DNA from 2 places in the Agrobacterium sp. ES01 genome. Region 2 is predicted to be linked to the other one. Evidence: riboswitches for the same ligand, from Rfam matches in the RefSeq annotation. Region 2 holds a riboswitch; the other holds the start of a gene.
The links. Region 2 has a riboswitch for FMN ahead of ACQQ2Q_RS00550 (DMT family transporter). Riboswitches for the same ligand answer to the same signal wherever they lie in the genome.
Positions count from the first base shown of each region.

Region 1: another riboswitch for FMN. It lies ahead of ribB (3,4-dihydroxy-2-butanone-4-phosphate synthase); the one in region 2 lies ahead of ACQQ2Q_RS00550 (DMT family transporter).

Region 1 covers NZ_JBNQTH010000007.1:153,312-160,542, forward strand. Annotated here, with positions in the region: gene ACQQ2Q_RS18830 (IS3 family transposase) at 100-429, opposite strand; gene ACQQ2Q_RS18835 (transposase) at 438-731, opposite strand; gene ACQQ2Q_RS18840 (hypothetical protein) at 778-990, opposite strand; gene ribB (3,4-dihydroxy-2-butanone-4-phosphate synthase) at 1,858-2,496, opposite strand; FMN riboswitch at 2,615-2,759, opposite strand; gene ACQQ2Q_RS18850 (SDR family oxidoreductase) at 2,919-3,707, opposite strand; gene ACQQ2Q_RS18855 (sugar ABC transporter ATP-binding protein) at 3,726-5,219, opposite strand; gene ACQQ2Q_RS18860 (substrate-binding domain-containing protein) at 5,241-6,176, opposite strand; gene ACQQ2Q_RS18865 (ABC transporter permease) at 6,295-7,231, opposite strand, start outside.
Region 2 covers NZ_JBNQTH010000001.1:99,846-107,076, reverse strand. Annotated here, with positions in the region: gene lon (endopeptidase La) at 1-1,626, shown strand, start outside; gene hupB (DNA-binding protein HupB) at 1,832-2,110, shown strand; FMN riboswitch at 2,329-2,473, shown strand; gene ACQQ2Q_RS00550 (DMT family transporter) at 2,627-3,538, shown strand; gene ACQQ2Q_RS00545 (esterase-like activity of phytase family protein) at 3,671-5,866, shown strand; gene ACQQ2Q_RS00540 (DUF2161 domain-containing phosphodiesterase) at 6,133-6,849, shown strand; gene ACQQ2Q_RS00535 (aldo/keto reductase) at 6,871-7,231, opposite strand, start outside.

The sequences.
Region 1 (7,231 bases), on a different contig from region 2:
GCTGGCCCATCAAAGATCAAACAGGTGAGCAGTCTGATCTTCGAGGCGGGCATTGAAATGCATTCAGTTCCATCTTTTCCAAGCGGAATTTAACAATCCTCAATCATGTCGTATTCGACATGTGCGCACAGCCGGATAACCGTGTGCGCGCGGACGGACAGCTGCTTGGTAGATCGGCATCAGACCCATGAGCCGCATCAGCCGCCGGATCCGCTTTTCGTTCACCGGATGGCCTTCGTTCTTCAAGTGCCAGGTCATCTGCCGGACACCGAAGAACGGCGTCTCTAGGAACTGTTCATCGATCTGGCGCATCAGGGCGAGGTTCATCTCACTCTCGCCCTTCGGCGTGTAATAGAAAGACGAGCGCGAGATCGACAGCAGCGAACACTGCTTGCCGACCGATAAGTCTGACTGCCTCGGCTCGATCATGCCGCGCCTCATTTCACGCCCCAGGGCTTGAGCTTTCTGGACAAAAAATCGTTGGCGACCGCCAGCTCCCCGATCTTGGCGTGGAGCTCTTTCACCTCGTCTTCGCCAATCTCTGGCTTTCGTTTGCCGCCACGTCCAAAAACGTCCGAAGCTCCTTCCAGCAGGGCACGCTTCCATTGATGGATCATGGTCGGATGAACTCCGAACCGGCTCGCCAGCTCCGAGGCCGTCTCTTCGCCCTTCAAGGCTTCAAGGGCGACTTTCGCCTTGAACTCCGGCGAATGCTGCTTGCGTTTCGACATCTCTGATCTCCTTGTTCTCGAAGACCAGCAGACAACAAATCGTAGCTTACGTCAGTGTCCGAATTTCGGGAGGTAGCTCAGTCAGCGGCAACCACAAACGACCGCGCGCAAGCAGGGTATCGGCATCTTTCGGTCCCTGAGATCCGGACTTGTGGGGCTGCGGTTCGCCTTTTTCCCAGTCCGTCAGTATTTCGTTGACAACGGCCCAACTTGCCTCGATGTTGTCGGTACGCTGAAACAGAATGGCATCTGCGGTCATGCAATCATAAAGCGACTATTCCTTGCTATTCATGCGCGCCGATTTGTAGCAAATGGGCGATATGCCAAGTTGGTCGACGTCAGCGTGATCCGCCCGGTCGTGGACAAGGTGTTTCTTTTGCGCAGACGGCGGACGCCTTGCCTTTGTCGAGACCGGGCGTGAAAAGGGGAAGTTGTCATTGCCGTTTCGCAATGACCGGCGGCATCACTGCATGATGTCCGCTTCCATAACTCTTGCGGGAGGAGCGGACATTCTTCTTTTTGCCTCGTGAAATACTTCCGAGGTCAGCCAAACTTGTTGGCCTAGCTCTAAAATGGCGCACAGCGTGAAGAATTGGTGTCGATGTCGGCCAAGCTCTTGAGAAGACGTCGCTCTCTCAAACGGGAGGCCGTCGCTATTTGGCATCTGATAGTGCATCTCAAATGGTACGCCGAGGTTCTCGTTGTTCGCGTAGACTCAATGGCCTCCAGCGTTCCGGCGATTTCTCATTCGCTAATGAACGTGGTTGTCAGCTTTGCGCTCTGGCTTCGGGCCAGCGCCAAAAGCGGAAATGCCTTTCCTTGTAGCATCAAAGTCTGGCTCACAGGATCGCGCCATCCTGTGCTTGTTTTTTCACACTGCCGCCCAGATGGTAAACTGCGAGAAAGGGTGCTGCATCTTTAAGAGACGGTGGTTGTTCCGGTTATGCAGCCGCCTACCGTAGCTTTGCCGCCAAAGCAGAGTGACTGCTTTGGCGTTTTGTACAGTTAGCGAAGCGCTATCACTCGGTTCCCAAGGAATCGAGCCTCTTGTTTCTTACGCTGTAGCAAGAAGGGATCGAGTTCTTCACTTGAAAGCGAAATGATCCCCCTAAAATGGAGATCCCTATCAGGCAGCAACAGCGGGCCGAGACGCATCGCTGCTGCCAGCCCTGTAAAGAATCAAGTCCTCGATCGAAATCAGCGGCAGACCATGCAGCTTGCAGAACTCGATCAGGTTGGGCAGACGCGCCATGGTGCCGTCGTCGTTGGCGACCTCACAGATCACGCCGGATGGTTTGGCCCCGATCAGGCGAGCGAGATCGACGGCAGCCTCCGTATGGCCAGGACGACCTAGAACACCGTCGGCATGCGCTCTTAGCGGGAAGATATGTCCCGGTCGCGCAAAGTCTTCCGGCAGCGAGGTTTCGTCCATCAGTGCCCGTACCGTCGCGGCCCGATCCGCCGCCGAAATCCCCGTCGTCGTGCCGTGGATGTAATCGACCGATACGGTGAATGCTGTCTTCAGATATTCGGTATTGTTGGGGACCATAAGCGGGATGTTGAGTGCATCCAGCCTTTCGCCTTCCATGGCAATGCACACGAGCCCGCGGGCATGCTTCATCATGAATGCGATCGTCTCCGGCGTCACATGATCTGACGCGACTATGATATCGCCTTCATTCTCACGGTCCTCGTCGTCGACCACGACGACCATGCCCCCGCGTGCGAGCGTCTCCAATGCGTCTTCAATTTTCGAAAGTGTCATTCAAGTGCCTTTCAAGGGTTACCGCGCGAGCGGCCAAAAACACGACCTGACGGTCGCCATTCTATCCCTTGGGCGAACACAGCACGCGCACCTCTCCTTGGCGGGGAGCCGCAGCAGCCGATGCTCTCTTCCATCCGGACTATGACCGTCGGCTCCGGCATCGCACCGGATCTGCTGCCTTTCACCGAGATGAAAGCGCTCGCGGGCTCCCGGCAAAGCCGGATACCGCCGGTGGGGAGTTTCGCCCCGCCCTGAGAACGGCCTTAATGTAGGGGATTGGCGCCCGGCTTTTCAAGCGCAAACTGTGCAAATTCAGGAAAATATACCCTCTTGTCGCCCAGTCGACACTCGATGACGTGAAACAAAAAAGCACGGTGCTCGCGCACCGTGCAGGCTTGGGAGGCCTTGATATTGCTGGGCGTTTACCAGCAGCAGAAGCCGCCATCGACGAGGAGGTCGACACCGGTGATGAAGCTGGAAGCGCCGGACAACAAGAAGACGGCTGGACCGACCATCTCGTCGACATTTGCCATGCGTTGCATCGGTGTCTGTTCTTCGAACTGTTTTGTTTGATGCACCATCTCAGGCCGTGTGTTCATCGGCGTGGCGGTATAGCCGGGACTGATCGTATTGACGCGAATGCCGCGTCCGACCCATTCCATCGCCATCGACTTCGTCATGTGAATGACGCCGGCCTTCGATGCATTGTAATGGCATTGGTTGAGGCCGCGATTGACGATGACCCCCGACATCGAGGCGATGTTGACGATCGAGCCGCGGCCGTTCTTTAGCATGGCATGTGCCTCGGCCTGGCACGACAGGAAGACGCCCTTCAGATTGATATCCATCATTGCCTGGAACTGCGCTTCCTCCATCTCCTCGGCCGGGTTCGCATTGGCTATGCCGGCAGCGTTAACGGCGAGTGTCAGTGGTCCCAGTTCCGTCTCTGTGCGTGCAACGGCCTCATGGAGCGCTGCGGCCTGGGTAACGTCTGCGGCGATCTTTATGCTGCGACGGCCTGCTGCCTCAATGTGGCGCGCAGTCGTTGCAAGCCCGTCATCGGTGCGGCGGTCAAGAAGCGCTACATCCGCGCCGCATTGGGCGAGCCCGATCGCAATGCGCTGGCCGATGCCGCTTCCGGCTCCCGTCACCAGTGCCACATTGTCCGAAAGATCGAAGAGTTTAGGGGCGTTTAAAGTCATGTCCGACATGGGTGGTTCTCCTGCAAATCAGATCGTAGCCAACTCCATGACCGACACGTCGTTTGCGTCGCCACGGTCGAGAATGCCGGCCTGTTTTCCCTGTGCCATCACCATGATCCGGTTTGAGACGCCGAGCACCTCTTCCAGATCCGAGCTGACCACGATGACAGCGATGCCCTGGCGGGCGAGTTCAATGATGGTGTCGTAGATCGATGAACGCGCGCCGACATCGATACCGCGCGTCGGTTCGTCGAGAACGACAACCTTCGGGTTGCGGGCCAGCCACTTGGCAAGAACGACCTTTTGCTGGTTGCCTCCGGAAAGCTCTCCGGCGTTTTGCTCGCCACGGCCCTTCACGCCAAATTTCCGGATGTAGCCGACGGCGAACTGGCTGAGACGCTTCGATGTGATCCAGCCGGTTTTCGAAACGGCATCCAGATTGGCGTAGCCGATATTCTCCGTGATCGCGTGCTCGAGAACCAGACCCTGGAGCTTGCGATCCTCGGGAACGAGTACGATGCCATTGCGGATCGCATCGCGGGGAGAACGCGGAGTGATCACCTTGCCATTGAGTACGACGTCTCCAGCGGCGATCGGGTCCGCTCCGGTGATCGCACGGACGACTTCGGTGCGCCCGGCGCCGACAAGTCCTGCGATCCCGAAGATTTCGCCTCGCTTCACCGCGAAATCTATGTTTCGGAATGTCCCTGTTGGAGAGGACAGACCGCGTACTTCAAGAATGATGTCGTCGGAAGGGACCGGTATTGCGGGGAACATGCGGTCCAGTGAGCGGCCGACCATGGCCTCGACGATGGTCCGCACCGGGACGTCGCCACTGTCAAACTCCTGCACCTTGGCGCCGTCGCGCATAACAACGATGCGGTCAGCGATCTGACGAATTTCCTCAAGTCGGTGCGAGATGTAGATGATTCCGACACCGTCGGCCTTGAGACGCTCGATCTGGCGGAAGAGGAGCTGTGTTTCTTCGCCACCAAGCGCTGCCGTTGGCTCGTCGAGGATGAGCAGGCGAGCGTTCAGTGTCATCGCCTTGGCAATTTCGATCAACTGCTGCTTGGCAGTCGACAATCCCTCGACGAGACGGTGTGGAGAAACGTTGAGGCCCAGGCGCTGGAGGCCAGCATGGGCACGTTCTTCCATCGCTTGTCGATCGATGCGTCCACCCTTGGTGAGGTAGCGGCCGACGAAAACATTCTCCGCGATCGACAATTGAGGGAGGAGCTTCAACTCCTGGTGGATCATGCCGACACCCGCATCCATGGCGGCGCGCGGTGTGGCCGGCGCATAAGGTGCGCCAAGCCATGTCATCGTGCCGGAGGTCGGCTGAACGGCGCCGGAAATAATCTTCGAAAGGGTCGATTTTCCGGCGCCGTTTTCACCCAGCAGCGCCACGACTTCGCCCGCTCTTACATCGAGGTCGATGCCATGCAGAACCTCAAGCGATCCGTAGACCTTGCGGATCTGCCGGAGTGAGAGGAGGTGAGGGAGGTCGTTGGCAGTCATGGCGCTGTCTTCCGGTCGTGATCAAGGATGCTCGGCGACGAACTTTTCAGCGTTCTCCGGCGTTGTCAGGAAGCCGGGAAGCAATTGTTCAGCTGGGAGCTTTTCGCCGGCGGCGAGCTTGATGGCGCTGTCGACCGCCAGTCGACCGATACCGCGCACCTGTTGCGTTGCCGTAGCGTCGAACCCGCCTTGGGCAAGAATCGGCAGAGCCGTCGTGTCACCGTCGAAGCCACCGACATAGACGCGCTGGGACAGGCCGGACACCTTCACCGCCTGCGCGGCACCAAGCGCCAGACCATCGGCCTGCGCGAAGATCAGCGAAACGTCGGGATGAGCTTGCAGCAGGTTCTGGCCGATGTTCAGACCTTCAGCCTGCGACCACTGCTCGCTCCACTGTTCTCCAACCAGTTCGACGCCGGTATTTTCTCCGATTGCCTTCATGCAGCCTTTGGTACGTTCCACTTCCGGTGTCGTGCCTTTCTGGCCGTGGATCATCAACATCTTACCCTTCCCGTCGGCAAGACCGATGATGTACTTGCAGACTTCGTAGGCTGAAGTCGCATTATCGGTTGCGATGAAGGTGTCGCCCGGTGCTTGGTCAGCATTGCGGTCGACGTTGACCACAGGGATGCCGGCTTCCTTGGCGAGGCGCGTCGGAACGGCGGCGGCCGCAGCGCCGGCCGGAATGTAGATGAACGCATCGATATCCTGCGTCAGAAGATCCTGCACCTGGCTCACCTGGGTCGCACTGTCGTTCTTGGCGTCGACGGTAATGACCTCGATGCCCTTCTCCTTGGCATAGGCTTCGACGCCGATCTTGATCTGGTTGAAGTAGTCAGCCTGCAGGTTCGAGACGGCGAGCCCGATCTTCTTGACCTCTTCGGCGGATGCGCCAAGGGGACTGAGAGCGGTCGTCGCCAACGCTGCGGCGGCCAGAAGCATAATCTTGAGTTTCATGGTAGATCTCCTCCGTTGTTTCGGCACCCCGTTACCATTGCAGGACCGAAGTTTTGCCCGGCATACGCCCGGCGGTGAACTGGCGGCAGTGCCGCCAAACTGATCCGCAACCGAAGCGTCACTTCCTCTTGATGGCTTCGGCTGCGACTGCGAGAGCTATGACTACGCCGATGACGACGGCCTGCGTGAAGGGCGAGACACCGAGAAGGTTGAGGCCATTACGCAGTACGCCGATAATCAGGACACCGATGATGGTTCCGAAAATGCCGCCCTTGCCGCCGCTCAGGCTCGTGCCACCGATAACAACGGCGGCAATTGTATCGAGTTCGTAGGACACGCCGGCAGTGGGCTGTACAGAATCCAGGCGCATCGCGAGCACCACGCCGGCAAGCCCGGCGAGCAGACCGGAGACGACATAAACGCCGATCGTGTAGAGGTTGACGTTGATGCCCGCCAGCCGTGCAACTTCTTGGTTTCCGCCGATCGCATAGAGTGAACGGCCGCCTGACGTATAGCGCAGATAGAGCCAGCCGAGCACGAATACGACCAGCATGACGGCCACGGTCAGGGTCAGGAACCCGCCGAAGCGCGTATAGGCGAGTAGGCTGAACCACGAAGGAAAGCCGACAATCTGTTGGCCATCGGTGATCATGTTGGCGAGACCTCGGGCGACTGACATCATCGCGAGCGTAGCGATGAACGCAGGGACCCCAAGTGCTGTAATCAGGAATCCGGATACGGCGCCCGTTGCGGCGGCAACTGCGAGTGCTAGCAGGATGCCAAGAGGAAGCGGCAGGCCCACCTGGTTCGCCAGGTACCCCATCACCATCATGGTGAGCGCAAGCACCGAACCGACGGCGAGGTCGATGCCGCCGATCAGGATCACCATGGTCATACCGACCGCCATGATCGCAAGCACTGTAATCTGGTCAAGAATGTTGAGCAGGTTGCGCGCCGACATGAATGTGTCGGTGGCAAATGAAAGGAAGAGACAAAGCAGGATGAGGCCGATTAGAGGGCCTGTCGTTCCTCGCAAGGCTGCCAGTGCATTGACG
Region 2 (7,231 bases):
TTCACCAAGGAGGCCAAGGAAAAGGCCGAAGCCGAGTTGAAGAAGCTGCGCAACATGAGCCCGATGTCTGCAGAGGCAACGGTCGTGCGCAATTATCTCGACTGGCTGCTGTGCCTGCCCTGGGGAAAGAAGTCCAAGGTCAAGGTCGACCTCAACGCGGCTGAACAGGTTCTCGATGAGGATCACTTCGGTCTCGACAAGGTCAAGGAGCGGATCGTCGAATATCTCGCCGTTCAGGCCCGCCAGAAGAAGTTGAAGGGTCCGATCCTTTGCCTCGTTGGACCTCCCGGCGTCGGCAAGACATCGCTTGCCAAGTCGATCGCCAAGGCGACCGGTCGCGAATATGTTCGCATGGCGCTCGGTGGCGTTCGTGACGAGGCTGAAATTCGTGGTCACCGTCGCACCTATATCGGTTCGATGCCTGGCAAGGTCATTCAGTCGATGAAGAAGGCCAAGAAGGCCAACCCGCTGTTCCTCCTCGATGAGATCGACAAGCTGGGTCAGGACTATCGCGGCGATCCGTCTTCGGCTCTGCTTGAGGTGCTCGATCCGGAACAGAACTCGACATTCATGGATCACTACCTGGAAGTCGAATACGATCTGTCCGACATCATGTTCATCACCACGGCCAACACGCTGAACATTCCAGGCCCGTTGATGGACCGCATGGAGATCATCCGCATCGCCGGTTACACCGAAGATGAAAAGCGCGAGATCGCCAAGCGTCACCTTCTGCCGAAGGCAATCAAGGAGCATGCGCTTCGCCCCGAAGAGTTCTCGGTCAGCGACGATGCCCTGATGGCTGTCATTCAGCAGTATACCCGCGAAGCCGGTGTACGCTCCTTCGAACGCGAACTGATGAAGCTCGCCCGTAAGGCCGTGACCGAAATCATCAAAGGTAAGGTAAAGTCGGTTTCGGTCACAGCTGCCAACATCCACGATTACCTCGGTGTTCCGCGCTTCCGTCACGGTGAAGCTGAGGGCGAGGATCAGGTTGGTATCGTCACCGGTCTTGCATGGACAGAGGTTGGCGGCGAGCTGCTGACAATCGAAGGCGTCATGATGCCGGGTAAGGGTCGTATGACTGTGACCGGTAACCTGAAGGACGTCATGAAGGAATCGATCTCGGCTGCGGCGTCTTACGTCCGCTCGCGCGCTGTCGATTTCGGCATTGAGCCTCCGCGCTTCGACAAGTCGGACATACACGTGCACGTTCCAGAAGGTGCAACGCCGAAGGACGGTCCGTCTGCCGGTATCGCCATGGCAACCGCCATCGTGTCCATCATGACCGGTATTCCGGTGTCGAAGGATATCGCGATGACAGGGGAAGTGACCTTGCGCGGTCGCGTGCTGCCGATCGGCGGCCTGAAGGAAAAGCTGCTTGCGGCCCTTCGCGGCGGCATCAAGAAGGTTCTGATCCCGGAAGAAAATGCCAAGGATCTGGCTGACATTCCGGACAATGTGAAGAACAATCTTGAGATCGTTCCCGTGTCCCGCATGGGCGAGGTGATTGAGCACGCATTGCTGCGCGTTCCGGAGCCGATCGAATGGGATGCAAGCCTTCAAACGCCCGCCGTTACAACGGCTGACGGGGCCGAAGAAGGTGGCGCTTCAGTGGCACACTGAGGCTTAATTGCCGCATTCTTGCCAAATTGGCACATTCCCAATGAAAAGGCTGGCTAATATGCCAGCCTTTTTTGTGTAAAAACGCCGGAACGTCTTGTTTTGCGGGCTTTTGCAGTGCTTTTCAGTTGCTATGGGCGGAACTACACGTATTCTCCGCCCGACCTCAATTCAGAGTCGTTTCATGCCAATCAGAAAGGGTGGAAACATGAATAAGAACGAGCTCGTATCTGCTGTCGCCGAAAAGGGCGGTTTGACCAAGGCCGACGCAGCGTCGGCAGTGGATGCAGTTTTCGAAACCGTACAGGCTGAACTCGCAAAGGGCGGCGACATCCGTCTCGCTGGCTTCGGTGCCTTTACCGTTTCGCATCGTGAAGCATCCAAGGGCCGCAACCCTTCGACAGGCGCAGAAGTCGACATTCCGGCACGCAACGTGCCGAAGTTCACGGCCGGCAAGGGTCTGAAGGACGCCGTTAACAACAAGTAATTGTGGGGCGCTTCCCTGGAAGCGCCTTTGCACTTCTCTTCATTGGAAGTGATGAAAAGAGCCCGGACACGCGTCGGGCTCTTTTTTTGTGGGCGCGGCCCCCATCCCGTCATGCGGGCTGGCCATTTTCAGAGACGCAGTGTTTCGCAAACGCGGATCATTCGGTGCTTGATGAAACCGCCGATTTCACTTAACTCATGGTCGCCGGATAATCCGGCATGAATTCTCAGGGCGGGGTGAAAGTCCCCACCGGCGGTATGGGACCTTTCTCCCGAGCCCGCGAGCGCTCCGTGAAAGCGGAGGTCAGCAGATCCGGTGAGATGCCGGAGCCGACGGTCATAGTCCGGATGAAAGAGAATGAGATCCTGGCGGCTTCCGCCTTGCGTTCTGCCATCGGGCAGGCGCGGGGGGAGGGTGTTCGTCAGACGGTGCATCGTCATTGTCTTGCGCACCGTGCCGCTATCCCTCTCATGCGTCCTGATTTGTGTTGATCCTTTGACGTGAAGGAAGAATGACATGAATCAGAGCTTGATTTTGCTTCTGCGTTCCCGCGCCGTAACCGGTGCATTTTTCATGGTGCTCGCAGGCATTGCCTTTGCCGCTCTCAATGTTGCCACCCAGCGGCTCACCATGACTTTGGGCTTTTCCCCGTCCTCGACGGCCTTTTGGCAATATGGCTTTGCCTTCGTGCTGTCGCTGCCTTTGCTGGCCCGACTTGGCATCAAGTCCATGAAGACGATCTATCCCTGGCGTCACATCATCCGAGTGGTCTTTGCCGCCTTTGGCGTTCAGGCCTGGACTATCGGTCTGGCCTCGGTGCCGATCTGGCAGGCGATCGCACTGGTGATGACCTCGCCTTTCTTCATCATCATGGGTGCGCGCCTGTTCTTGGGCGAACGTGTCGGGCCTGTGCGCTGGGCAGCAACGGCTGTCGGTTTCACCGGTGCCATGATCATTCTGCAGCCATGGTCGGATGGATTTACCGCAGCCGCGCTTCTGCCGGTGCTGGCAGCCCTGCTCTGGGGAGCGTCGTCGCTGGTGATGAAGAACCTCACCAATTTCGAGCCTGCAGAAACCGTCACCGTCTGGTTGCTGGTGCTGCTGACGCCCATCAATGGCGGTCTGGCACTGGCCTCGGGCTTTGAGGTGCCGACCGGCCAGGTGTTGGTGCTTCTGCTCGTGGCAGGCCTGCTGACAGCGTTCGGCCAATATCTCCTGACACTCGCCTACAGCGTCGCGGATGCTGCTTATGTACAGCCATTCGACGATCTGAAGCTGCCGCTCAACGTGCTGGCCGGGTGGTTGGTGTTCGGCTATGCGCCTGCAGGCTATCTCTGGCTGGGTGCGCTGATGATCCTGTCGGCTTCGCTGTTCCTGATGTGGACAGAGATGGGCAAGGAGAAGCGGGAGACCCAACTGCCGGCCTGAGGCTGTGGATAAGCACCGGCGGGGTCGATAGAGGCAATCACGGCAGCCTATTGGCGGCCATTGTCATTCGTCTGTCATCCAAGTGACGCACAAGCCTCCTGTCTCATTCTCATGGAACAGGAGGGCTCTCCCATGACTTCAGGATTTTCCCGCGCGGCCCTGACCGCGGCTCTGCTCGCTTCCGCCGCCATCCCGGCTGGCGCGGAACAGGTCTTCAACCGCATCGCGTCTTTCCCTGTCGCCACCAATCTGCCGGCGGACAAGGATCCGATGACGCAAACCTCGGCTGAAATCATCTATGCCTCGGAAGACGGCAACACGCTCGTCTATTCCGATAGCCCGCTGGGCGGCATCGGCTTCGTCGACATCACCGATCCAAAGGCACCCAAGGCAGCAGGCGCTGTCATGCTCGACGGCGAGCCGACCTCAGTTGCTATCGCCGGCGACAAGGTCTTCGCAGGTGTTAACACGTCCGAAAGCTATGTGAAGCCATCGGGCAAGCTCGCCATCGTCGGTCTGACATCCAAGACCGTTGAAGCCAGCTGCGATCTCGGCGGTCAGCCCGACTCGGTTGCGGTCTCCCCCGACAAGTCCTTCATTGCCGTCGCAATTGAAAACGAGCGCGACGAAGAACTGAACGACGGTGCAATGCCGCAGATGCCCGCCGGCGATGTGGTCATCATTCCAATCAAGGATGGCACTGCCGATTGCGGCGCACTCAGCCATGTGGACGTGACCGGTCTTGCCGAGATCGCGCCTGAAGATCCGGAACCGGAATTCGTCTCCATCAATTCGCTCGGCGAAATTGCCCTGACGATGCAGGAAAACAATCACATCGTCATCATCGACGGCAAGACTTCCAAGGTGACCGCGAATTTCTCCGCTGGTTCGGTCGATCTTGACGGTATCGACATCGAAAAAGACGGCAAGCTCGACTTCACCGGGTCTCTGAAAGATGTGAAGCGCGAGCCTGACGCTGTGAAGTGGCTGGACGACAATCGTATCGTGATCGCCAATGAAGGCGACTACCAGGGTGGCTCGCGTGGCTTCACCATCTTCGACAAGACCGGCAAGGTTCTGTTCGAATCCGGTGCGTCGTTCGAACGCGAAGTGGCCCGCCTCGGCCATTTCCCTGACAAGCGCGCCGGCAAGAAGGGTATCGAGACAGAAGGTCTCGAAGTCGCCTCCTTCGATGGCCAGACCTACATCTTCGTTCTGTCGGAGCGTGGCTCTGTCGTCGGCGTCTACAAGGATACCGGTGCCGATCCTGAACTGGTGCAGATCCTGCCATCCGGTATCTCTCCCGAAAGTGCTGCTGCTATTCCAGGCCGCAAGCTGCTGGCGACGGCAAACGAAGTCGACCTCGGCGAAGATGGCGGCGCACGTTCGCATGTCATGATCTATGCCCAGGAAGAGGGCGCACCCTCTTATCCGATGATCGAATCGGTCTCCACTGACGGCAATATCATCGGCTGGGGCGCACTCTCCGGCCTCGTTGGCGACGCCGAGAAGCCCGGAATCCTTTATGCGGTCAATGACAGCTTCTATTCGGCGCAGCCGCAGATCTTCACAATTGATGCGACAGCAAAGCCCGCAAAAATTACATCGGCTCTGCCGATCACACGGGACGGCAAGGCTGCCAAGAAGCTCGACATCGAAGGCATCACGCTCGACGGTCAGGGCGGCTACTGGCTTGCCTCGGAAGGCAATACGGAAAAGGAAGTGCCGCACGCGCTCTATCACGTTGATGGCAAGGGTGCGATCACCGACGAAGTCTCACTGCCGGATGACCTTCTGAAAAACGAAGTTCGCTTTGGTTTCGAAGGCGTGACCATGCTCGGCTCCGGCGACGACGCCACCTTGTGGATGGCCGTTCAGCGCGAATGGAAGGACGATGAAAAGGGCACCGTCAAGCTCGTCTCCTACAAGCCAGCCTCCAAGGAGTGGGCAGCCGTTCGCTATCCGCTCGACAAGGGTGAAAAGGGCTGGGTCGGCCTGTCGGAAATCACCGCCCACGATGGCCAGCTCTATATCGTCGAGCGCGACAACCAGCTTGGCGATGCGGCCAGGATCAAGAAACTTTACCGCGTCGCGGTCGACAGCCTGAAGCCTGCCGCAATCGGTGGCGAGTTGCAGATGGTCTCGAAGGAAGAAGTTCATGACTTCATTCCCGATCTCAAGGCAACCGGCGGTTATGTTGTCGACAAGCTCGAAGGCTTCACCTTCGACAAGGATGGCAAGGCCTTTGCCGTCACCGACAACGACGGTGTCGACGACTCATCGGGCGAGACCCTGTTCTTCCCCGTTGATCTGACCGCCACCAACTAAGTTTCGTTCTCCCAAGACGATCGACCGAAGAGCCGGACGGGCAACCGTCCGGCTCTTTTTGCGATCAGCGACCTCGAGAGACGAAAGAGGTCGTGGAGAAAGATGATGTCGCGAGCATCAGGCCTGGCATGTCTCGTTGCAGATGGAGATGGCGGATCGCGGAAGCGCAAGACTGCGAATGCGTCTGGTAACGCAAGGCTCTCCGTCTATTATGAGCGGAAACGCACCCAGATTCGATGACGTGCTCACCAAAGCGAGATGATCTGTTGGAAACCGACCTCTACCCACCCGTTAAGCGCTTTCTCGAAAACCTCGGCTTCGAGGTCAAAGGCGAGGTGAAGGGTTGTGACGTCGTTGCGGTGTCCGGCGATGTAACGGAAGTCGTTGTCATTGGCGAACTCAAGCAGACCTTTACCCTGGAGCTGGTGCTGCAGGCGGTCGAGCGCACCTCGGCCTGCGATGAGGTCTGGCTTGCGGTCTCGGCTTCGAAGAAGGGCAAGGGCCGCGAGGCAGATTCGCGGGTGAAAAAGCTCTGCCGCTATCTCGGTTTCGGATTGCTCTGCGTGGCGGGCGGTGATCGCGTTGACGTGATCGTCGAGCCAAGCGACTGGAAACCCCGTCGTGACCCCAAGCGCCGTTCCCGCATCGTCCAGGAATTCAACCGTCGCAGGGGCGATCCGATGGCCGGTGGCTCGACGCGCGTGCCGCATATGACGGCCTATCGTCAGCAGGCCCTGGTGGTTGCAGGTGCCATGGAGCAGGCACCAGTTCGTCCGCGCGACCTGAAGGCGGTGGCGCCTGAGGCCGCAAAAATCCTGCAGGCCAATTACTATGGATGGTTCATGCGGATTGAACGCGGTGTTTATGACCTGACCGATGCCGGTCGCGCAGCACTGACGACATGGTCAACCCACCTGCCGGAGGCGGAAAATCCGGCGGCGCAGCACATAGCTTTGGGAGAAAAGACGGAACGGGCGGCCTGATCGGACCGCCCGGACAACACTTTACCAGCGATGATGCACGTGTGGGGCAATCAGCCGGTCGTAGACATCCTTTGCCGCTGCCATCACGTCGGCCGACAATGGCGCAAGTCCGGATGCCCCAGCGTTACCCTTGGCTTGCGCGTCATTGCGTGCGCCGGGGATAACCACCGTTACGGCCTCATGCATGAGGATCCAGCGCAGCGCCAATTGCGCCATGCTGGCACCGGCGGGCACCAGCTTGCGGATCTCGTCAACCGCATGGAGGCCTGTCTCGTAGGGCACACCGGCAAAGGTTTCGCCCACATCGAAGGCCTCGCCCGCGCGGTTGAAATTGCGATGATCGTCATCGGCAAAATTGGTGGACGCAGTCATCTTGCCGGAT